DNA from 2 places in the Paeniglutamicibacter sp. NPDC012692 genome. Region 1 is predicted to be linked to the other one. Evidence: riboswitches for the same ligand, from Rfam matches in the RefSeq annotation. Region 1 holds a riboswitch; the other holds the start of a gene.
The links. A riboswitch is a leader RNA that binds a small molecule or an ion and turns the genes downstream of it on or off. The one in region 1 is predicted to bind thiamine pyrophosphate.
Positions count from the first base shown of each region.

Region 2: it holds a riboswitch for thiamine pyrophosphate, as region 1 does, so the genes downstream of both, thiO (glycine oxidase ThiO) here and thiC (phosphomethylpyrimidine synthase ThiC) in region 1, are expected to answer to the same signal.

Region 1 is NZ_JBIBDE010000001.1:159,405-163,790, forward strand. Features, by position in the region: gene ACFY5D_RS00610 (ankyrin repeat domain-containing protein) at 1-220, opposite strand, end outside; gene thiC (phosphomethylpyrimidine synthase ThiC) at 313-2,115, opposite strand; TPP riboswitch at 2,110-2,217, opposite strand; gene rplS (50S ribosomal protein L19) at 2,580-2,939, shown strand; gene lepB (signal peptidase I) at 3,083-3,685, shown strand; gene ACFY5D_RS00630 (S1 family peptidase) at 3,900-4,386, shown strand, end outside.
Region 2 is NZ_JBIBDE010000002.1:725,494-729,879, forward strand. Features, by position in the region: gene ACFY5D_RS11470 (thiazole synthase) at 1-119, opposite strand, end outside; gene thiS (sulfur carrier protein ThiS) at 186-425, opposite strand; gene thiO (glycine oxidase ThiO) at 422-1,648, opposite strand; TPP riboswitch at 1,642-1,774, opposite strand; gene ACFY5D_RS11485 (serine hydrolase domain-containing protein) at 1,874-3,067, opposite strand; gene ACFY5D_RS11490 (amidohydrolase) at 3,112-4,386, opposite strand, start outside.

The DNA of each region.
Region 1 (4,386 bases):
GCACCTCGGGGCCGTCGTTCGCCACGGCCGCGGCCAGCAGTGCCCGGCCCGGCGCCGCGGCGTCCTGGGGTGATGTTTCGGGTGCGGACCCTCGCGCGGGTGCCGGGTTTTCCGGCGTCCCGGCCCCGTTGGTGCTGCAGGCGCTCACGACCAGCAGAGCTGCAAGCAACGAGCCGGTGGTCAGGACGCGAACCGGGCGTGGTAGGGGCGTGGGCCCCATACTAGTTCCGGACCGCCGGCACGGTCGAGGACCGGCGCATCCGGTGTTCCCGCGCCGGACCCCTGCGCGGGAACACCGGATGACATGCCGCCCTAGGCCTTGGCGGGGACTTCGAGTTCGGGCAGGTAGACCTTGCCGCCGGCGGCAAGGAACTCCCTGCTCTTTTCACGCATCCCGTCGTACGCCTGCGCAATGGCGGCCTGCGAATCGGCCGACCCGTACTCGTCCCTGATGTCCTGGCTGATGCGCATGGAGCAGAACTTCGGGCCGCACATGGAACAGAAGTGCGCGGTCTTGGCAGGCTCGGCGGGCAGCGTCTCGTCGTGGAAGGACTCCGCGGTGACCGGATCCAGCGACAGGGCGAACTGGTCGCGCCAGCGGAACTCGAACCTCGCCTTGGACAGGGCGTCGTCCCGCTCGGAGACGCCCGGGTGCCCCTTGGCCAGGTCGGCGGCGTGGGCGGCGATCTTGTAGGTGATCACCCCGGTCTTCACGTCGTCCTTGTTCGGCAGCCCCAGGTGCTCCTTGGGCGTCACGTAGCAGAGCATCGCCGTGCCGTAGCGGGCGATCTCCGTGGCGCCGATGGCGCTGGTGATGTGGTCGTAGCCGGGCGCGATGTCGGTGACCAGCGGGCCGAGCGTGTAGAAGGGCGCGCCCTGGCACAGCTCCTGCTGGCGCTCGACGTTCTCGCGCACCAGGTGGAACGGGATGTGCCCGGGCCCCTCGACCATGACCTGGACGTCGTATTCCCAGGCCCGGGCCGTCAGCTCGGCCAGCGTGTCCAGCTCCGCGAACTGCGCGGCGTCGTTGGCATCGGCGATGGATCCGGGGCGCAGCCCGTCGCCCAGCGAGAACGCGACGTCGTACTGCGCGAAGATCTCGCACAGCTCGTCGAAGTGCGTGTAGAGGAAGTTCTCCTGGTGGTGGGCCAGGCACCAGCCGGCCATGATGGCCCCGCCGCGCGAGACGATTCCCGTGACCCGCTCGGCCGTCAGCGGCACGTAGCGCAACAGCACGCCCGCGTGGATGGTCATGTAGTCCACGCCCTGCTCGCACTGCTCGATCACCGTGTCGCGGAAGATCTCCCAGGTCAGTGCGTTTGCCTCGCCGTTGACCTTTTCCAGCGCCTGGTAGATCGGGACGGTGCCGATGGGAACCGGCGCGTTGCGGATCAGCCATTCGCGGGTGGTGTGGATGTCGTCGCCTGTGGACAGGTCCATCACGGTGTCGGCGCCCCACCGGGTGGCCCACTGCAGCTTGTCGACCTCCTCGGCAATGGAGCTGGTGACCGCGGAGTTGCCGATGTTGGCGTTGATCTTCACCAGGAACGCCTTGCCGATGATCATCGGCTCGGACTCGGGGTGGTTGATGTTGTTCGGGATGATCGCCCGGCCCGCCGCGACCTCGCTGCGCACCAACTCCACGTCGCAGTTCTCCCGCAGGGCAACGAAGCGCATTTCAGGGGTGACGATGCCCCGGCGTGCGTAGTGCATTTGCGTCACCCGCTTCCCGGGGTCCGCGCGCCGCGGTTGCGGCTTGGCGCCCTTCCACTCGGCCGAGGCGGCCCCCCGGCGCAGCGCCGACTTCCCGTCGTCGAGCAGGTTGCGTTCCCGACCGGCGTAGATCTCGGTGTCCGAGCGGTCCTCGATCCACTGTGCGCGGAACGGCGGCAGGCCCACGACCGGGTCGCTGCCCGGGCCCGCGGTGCGGTACACCCGCAGCGGGGCGTTGGGCCGGCCTCCGGGGGAGGGGTCCAACGCGATCTCGGTCACCGGCACCCGGATGCCGTGTTCGGCATCCTCGAGGTAGGCCAGCGAATGGGACCTCAGGGATTGCGTTTCGGTTGCCTCGGCGGCGTCTTGGGCAGGGGTGATCGTTGTTTCGATGGTGCTCAAGGAGTACTCACTTCCTTCGCCGGCATTACCCGGACAGGTTCGACGGTCGCAAGCTGCGTCAGCTCGATCTCAGCCCCTGCAAGGGCTCCCGTGTGGTCGTAAGTGAAGCTACAGTACATTCCGCCGAAGGGTCAAATGTAACGTCGGCCACGCCGGGGGTCGTGCCGGGCGCCGAAAACCGGACATGTCGGCGGCCCGATCGGCGTCGCGCGCGCCGATCGGGCCGTGCCGGACTTCGCCGCATGGCCGGGAGTGTGGCAAAATGGAATCTTGGGTCTACTGGGTTCTGCTCCTGCCGCAGGGGGAACGAGTCAACAGTTGATCCGCCGAGGATCCGCAAACGGGTCCCGGTACCAAGCTTCGGAACACCAAATCTTTCCGCCATCGCGTTTTGCGCGTCGCGGAAAATTAGTGTCCCGTGTCTAAGGTAGGTGACCTGCGGCGTCTGCCTAGGAGATGCATTCATGCATATTCTCGACTCTGTCGATGCAGCCTCGCTGCGCACCGATGTCCCGGCTTTCCGCCCGGGTGACACCGTCAAGGTTCACGTAAACATCATCGAAGGCAAGAACTCCCGTGTCCAGGTCTTCCAGGGCTTCGTCCTTGGTCGCCAGGGTGACGGCGTTCGCGAAACCTTCACCGTTCGCAAGGTCTCCTTCGGCGTCGGCGTAGAGCGTACCTTCCCGGTACACTCCCCGGTCCTCGAAAAGATCGAACTGGTAACCCGCGGCGACGTTCGCCGCGCGAAGCTGTTCTACATGCGCGATCGCCACGGCAAGGCTGCGAAGATCCGCGAAAAGCGCGACTTCCGCACTGCCAAGTAGTAAGAAAAGCGAGAACCTTCGTTTCCGCCTTTGCGCGGCAACGGGGATCCATCGTGGATCAACCTACAGAATCGGATAGTTTTTCCGCTTCAGCAAAGCGCCGGTCCCGTTCGCGGGGCTGGCGCTTTGCCGTTGGCGCCCTCATGGCGGCGGCGGTGATCACCTTGGTGATCCGCGCCACGGTCATTGATTTCTACTACATCGGCTCCGCCTCCATGGAGTCGACGTTGAACCCCGGCGACGGGCTCCTGGTAAACCGCCTTGCCTACAAGGACGAACCCATCCAGCGCGGCGACATCATCATCTTTGACGGCCGGGGATCCTTCCTGCCCTATCAAAGCCCCAATGCCGTGGATTCCCTTGCCTGGGCACTGCGCCTGGCGGGCAACGACTCGGTGTACGTCAAGCGGGTCATCGGCGTGGCAGGCGACACCGTCAGCTGCTGCGGGCCGGACGGCAAGCTCAGGGTCAACGGCCTTCCGCTGGATGAGCCCTACCTTTTTGCCGGCGACAAGCCCAGCGAGCAGACATTCACCGCCAAGGTTCCGCACGGCCGCCTCTGGGTCATGGGCGACCACCGCTCGGTCTCCGAAGACTCCCGGGCGCTGCTTGGCGCGCCCGGCGGCGGCATGATCCCTGTCGACAGGGTCCTGGGGCGGGTCAACGAGGTCATTTGGCCGCTTGACCGCAAGCGTCCCGTCGGCGACGGAAGCACGGACCCCGGTTCCACATCGGTGGCCGAGTAGCAGCGGTCTCCCTTGGACTCCCCGCCGCACCCGGCAGTGTGGCGGCCTCCATGCGGTCGTAGCAAAGTGGTGCGGGAACCTCGTTCCCGCACGGCCTCGGGTTAGAGTGGCACCCTGCGGTAAATCGTTGCTCGTTTTGTGCCCGGCGCGGATGTTCCCAACACGTCCGAGAATGACTCCTGCCGGTCACCACCTTGATCGGGGAAAACTCCACATGCCGGAATCATCACGGACCCTTCTGAGGCGTGCCGGTGTTGCCGCCGCAACCGCTGCGTTCGTGATGGGCAGCTGCCTCGTGGCTGGACCCTCGCCGGCTGCCGCCGAACAGGCCTCGAATCCCGTTGTCGCTGCGCCATCCGCCGTCGGCTCGACGTCGTCGGAAGCCCGGGATGCGACAGTGCCCCAAGGGCTCGCCGAGGCTGTGGAGCGCGACCTTGGCATGGGCGTCGAAGAGTTCCAGGCCCGAGGCGAACTTGTTGCCACTGCCGATCGGCTCCGGACGGACCTGCGGAAAGCAGGGCTCAGGGCATCTTTCGCCATCGCGGGGAACAAGATCGTGGTCAAGACGGATGTTGCCGACCGTGCCGCGGTCACCCAAAAGCTTGACGCGCTGACCCGGGGCACCGGGATCGAGCTCGCGATTTCCACCGCGGATTCGAACACCGCATCCGCTTCTGCGACAACGTCCGCGGTGACCAAGA
Region 2 (4,386 bases), on a different contig from region 1:
ACAAGCGCCGCGCCCAGTCCCTCCAGGCTCGGGGCTCCGCCGGTGCCCATGATCAGGCGGGATCCCAACTCAATGCCGTCGATGATCAGCGGGTCGGTCTGGGTGAGTACGTTGTTCATGGTTCGCTGCTTTCTTCCAGGAGACTATGGGTGGCGACCGCGCCGGCCGCCGGGTCAAGGGGAGCTTCAGCCGCCCTGCACTGCGGTGACGATTTCCACCTCGTCATTGACTTGGAGCCCGGTGGCGGACCATCGGCTGCGCGGGACGATGCCCGCGTTCAACGCCACGGCCACACCCAGCCTGCCGCCGTCGACGGGGTGCCCGGTGGGCAGCAGGGTCCTGCCGGTCAGCGTGGCGACCAGGTCGGACAGGGTGCTTCCGTCGACCAGCGGGTGGGGGGTGCCGTTGAGCTGGATGGTTGTCATGAAATCTCCTGGAGGTGAAGGGCTGGCGAGAAACGATCGGGGCGGAAACGATCCCAGGCGGGGTCGCTCCTGCCGTGCAACAACTCTGTGGCGATGTGGGCGGCAATCGGCGTCAGCAGCACGCCGTGCCTGAAGAAGCCGGTGGCGAGGATGAGCCCGGGGATGTCCGTTCCGTGGGCATCGGCCACGCGGCCCAGCAGCGGCGCGTTGTCCGGCGTCCCCGGTCGTGCCCGTGCGGTGGTTTCCAGCAATTCGAGCTCGGCCACGGCGGGCAGGAGCACCTGGGCGTCCCGCAGCAGTTGGTGCACACCGCCGGCGCTGACCCCGACGGACCCGTCCTCACGGGAGGTGGCGCCGATGACCACGGTTCCGTCGCTGCGCGGAACCACGTACACGGGAAGTCCGCGGACCTGGCCGCGCAGTGTGGCGGTGACCAGCGGTTGCAGGTTTTCGGGCACGCGCAGCCGCAGGATGTCCCCGTACACCGGCCGCAGCGGGAGGCGCAGGCCGTGCGGCAAACCATCCAAGTGCGCGGCGCCGTGCCCGTTGGCCACGACGACTTCCCGGGCATGGACCTCGCGTCCGTCCGCGAGCAGCACCCCGGTGATGCGGGAGTGGGTGTTTTCGGGATCCTCGTGCAGCAGGGAGGCGGCGTTGGTGCCCACCAGGCAACCAGGCTGCGTCGCGTCGTCGCCCCCGGCGACAACCGCCAGGCCGTCGAGGATCGCGCGGGCCACCGCGCGCGGATCGACCTGGTGGTCGCGCGGCACCAGATAGGCCGCGGCAAGGTTCGGGGACAGCAGGGGTTCGAGCGCCCGGGCCTCCCTGAGGCTGAGCCGGCTGACCTCCAGGCCCTGCCGATGCTGGGCCTCGCACAGGTCGGCCAGCGCCTGGCGATCGGCGGGATCGGCACCCACCACCAGCGTCGGAGTGGTCGAAAAACAGCTCCCGGCCGGGCCCGTGGGCAGGGTTGCGGCGAAGGCCGGCCAGCGTTCGGCGGAGGCCAGCGTCAGTTCCAGCAGGTCTTCTTCCTGGTGGTGAAGCTCGCTGACCGGCGCAAGCATGCCGGCCGCGGCAAAGGTCGCGCCGGTTCCGGGGGCCGGGTCTATGAGCGCCACCCGGCGGCCCGCACGCCGGGCCTCCCAGGCGATGCCGAGGCCCACGATTCCGCCGCCGACAACGGCAAGATCGGTGGTGATGTGGTCGGACAGGGTGCACGACATGAAGGCTCCTTCCCTACGCCGGCATGATCCGGATCAGGTTCCACGCCTTCCGTGTCGGGAAGGCGTCTGTCGGTCGGCGCTTACGGCGCCCTCTCAGCCAGCATCACTGGCTCCCGCGGTACGAAACCCAGTGTAGGGGATACGAGCCGCATCATCGTCGCAGATGACGTCGACGCCCCGCGATCGTCCGTTCGGGTGCCTCAAAGCCCGAACAGGCGATCCGTGTCAGTCGGCGGTCCGGGCATCGGCCTCCAGCAGGTGCTCGCTGACCGCCATGAAGGCTGCTGCTGCAGCGGGCCCCTCGAACGGGTCGACGGGCAAGGCCGTGGAAGAAAGCTTGACCCCAACCACGCCGCTCGCGCGGTTGATGTAAATCATCTGCCCGTGGATCCCCAGGCAGTAAGCCGTAGTCCTGTCGCCGGACATGAACCAGAATTGGCTTCTGTACTTGCCTCCGGGCATGCCTTTCCCGTGGGGACCCGCTGCAAAGGCCTCCGTTGAGTCCCCTCCCCCTGCAAAGATGTCGTCGACCCACCCGGCATCCAACACCCATTCACCGGTCAGCGACACACCGCCGTCACGGATCATCGCCCCGAACTTGACCGCGTCCGTGAGCGTGGCACTGATGCCGCCGTCGAACATTCCCGTGCCTTGCGAATCAACGCACATGACGGCGTCGCTGCGGGCGCCGAGCTTGGACCACACGCGTTCGGAGGCAAGCTCCGCGAACGGCTTGCCTCCGGCTTCCTCGCAGAGCCAGCCCAGCACGTCGGTTTCGCAGCTGCGGTAGGCGAAATGCCCACCGTGTTCCCGCTCGCGTTCCAGTGTTGCCAGGAATTCCTTCAGCGTTCCGGGGGTGTCGGCGCGCGGGGGTGCCCAGCCGACCGAGGCATCGAGTTTGCGCACCTCGGCATCGGGGTCGAGGTACTCCTCGCTGAACCTGATGCCGCTTCGCATGTCCAGGATGGCGCGCACCGTGGCGCCCGCGTAGCCGCTGTCCCGAAGTGCCGGGACATGGTGTTCGATCGGCAGCTCGATATCGATCAGGCCGTCGGCGGCGAGCGATCCCACGACGCTGGAGACGATCGACTTGCTCACCGACATCAGCAGGTGCCGGGTGTCGGGACCCATCTCCCCGAAGTACTCCTCGGTGACCAGCCGGTCCCCGTGCAGCACCGCCCAGGCGTCGGTGCGGGTCTCGGCCAGGATCTCGGCGACACTCAGGCTGACGCCGCCGGGCAGCGGCACCTCAACGGACCTGAGGTCCCGCGGTTGCCTGGCGAGTTCGGCCGCCGGGCCGGCGGCGGCGATGCTTGCGCTCGGGAAAAGCTCGTCCATGTGCTGGAAAGACCAGCGCAGGTGCTCGGGTTCCTGCCAATTCGCGGCGCTGGGACGGTGCAGGTCGGCGGAATCTGTCATGGGCTTCTCTCTTCTCGGGGGCTGGTTCGGGGACGTGGGGCGCGCTAGACGGCCTGACCGGACGCGGCGAGTTCCGCGTCGTAGGCGTCCTGCCCGGCCACCACGGTTCGCAGCACGCGGGCGGTGAGCAGCACGTCGTTGCCCTCGGTGAAGGGGTCCGCGTCGATGACGACGAAGTCAGCGGCGTACCCCGCGGCCAGGCGTCCGTGGGTGGCGCCGTCGCCCACGGACTGGGCGGAGTCGCGGGTTGCGTGGATGAGCGCGCTGGCCAGCGGCAGGGCCAGGTCCGGCTCGACCGCGCCGCGGGCGGGATCCAGCGCCGAGCGCCGGGTCGTGGCGACGTACAGGTTCGGCAGCGCCGCGTAGGGCGCGGTCGGCGCGTCGGAGGAGAAGGCCAGCAGCGCGCCGGCGGCCTCGTACTCCGGCCAGGCGAAGCCGCGCTCGGTGCGCTCGTCCCCGAGCATCGCGTCCCAGTTGTCGCGCACCGCGGAGTCGGTGTGCACCGGCTGCATGGACGCGGTGACGCCGAGCCGTGCCATGCGTTCGGCGGTGCCGGGCGCCGCGTACTCGAGGTGCTCGATCCGGTGGCGGCGCTCCCGCGGCCCGTTCAGGTCGGCGGCGTGTTCGATCGCGTCCAGCGCGATGGTGCTGGCCGCGTCGCCGATGGCGTGCACGGCGACCTGCAGCCCCGCGGCGTCCGCGGCCGCAAGGACCGGCTTGAGCTGCTCGAGCGGCCAGATCGGCCCCTCGTTGCTGCCGTCGAAGTACGGTTCGTGCATGGCGGCGGTGCAGGCGTCGATCACCCCGTCTGAAACGAACTTCACGCCGACCACCCGGAACCCCGGGCCGAAGTCGCGGGCCGCCAGCTCGGCCGCGCGCCGCACCTGGGCGACGTTTTCCGCCTCGTCCCCGGTGTTGGAGACGAACCAGTGCGCCGCCAGGCGCATGGGCAGCCTGCCGCCGTGGCGCTGCAGGGCGCGTTCCACGGTGGCCAGGCCGATCTCGTCGAAGGCCATGTCCACGGCGCCGGTGACACCTGCGGCCAGGTACGCCTCGAAGACGCGGTCCAGGCCCGCATCGCGCTCGGCGTCGCTGGTCACGGAGGCGAGGTGTGGCCACACGAATTGCTGGGCCGCGGTTTCCAGCAGCAGGCCGGTGGCGTCGCCGTTGTCGTCGCGCACGATCCGCCCGCCCAGCGGGTCCGGGGTCTCGCGGGTGATGCCCAGTTCGGCAAGGGCCGCGCCGTTGACCCAGCAGGAGTGGTAGTCGTTGTTGTCCAGGTAGACGGGCACGTCGGGGACCGCCGCATCGAGCATGGC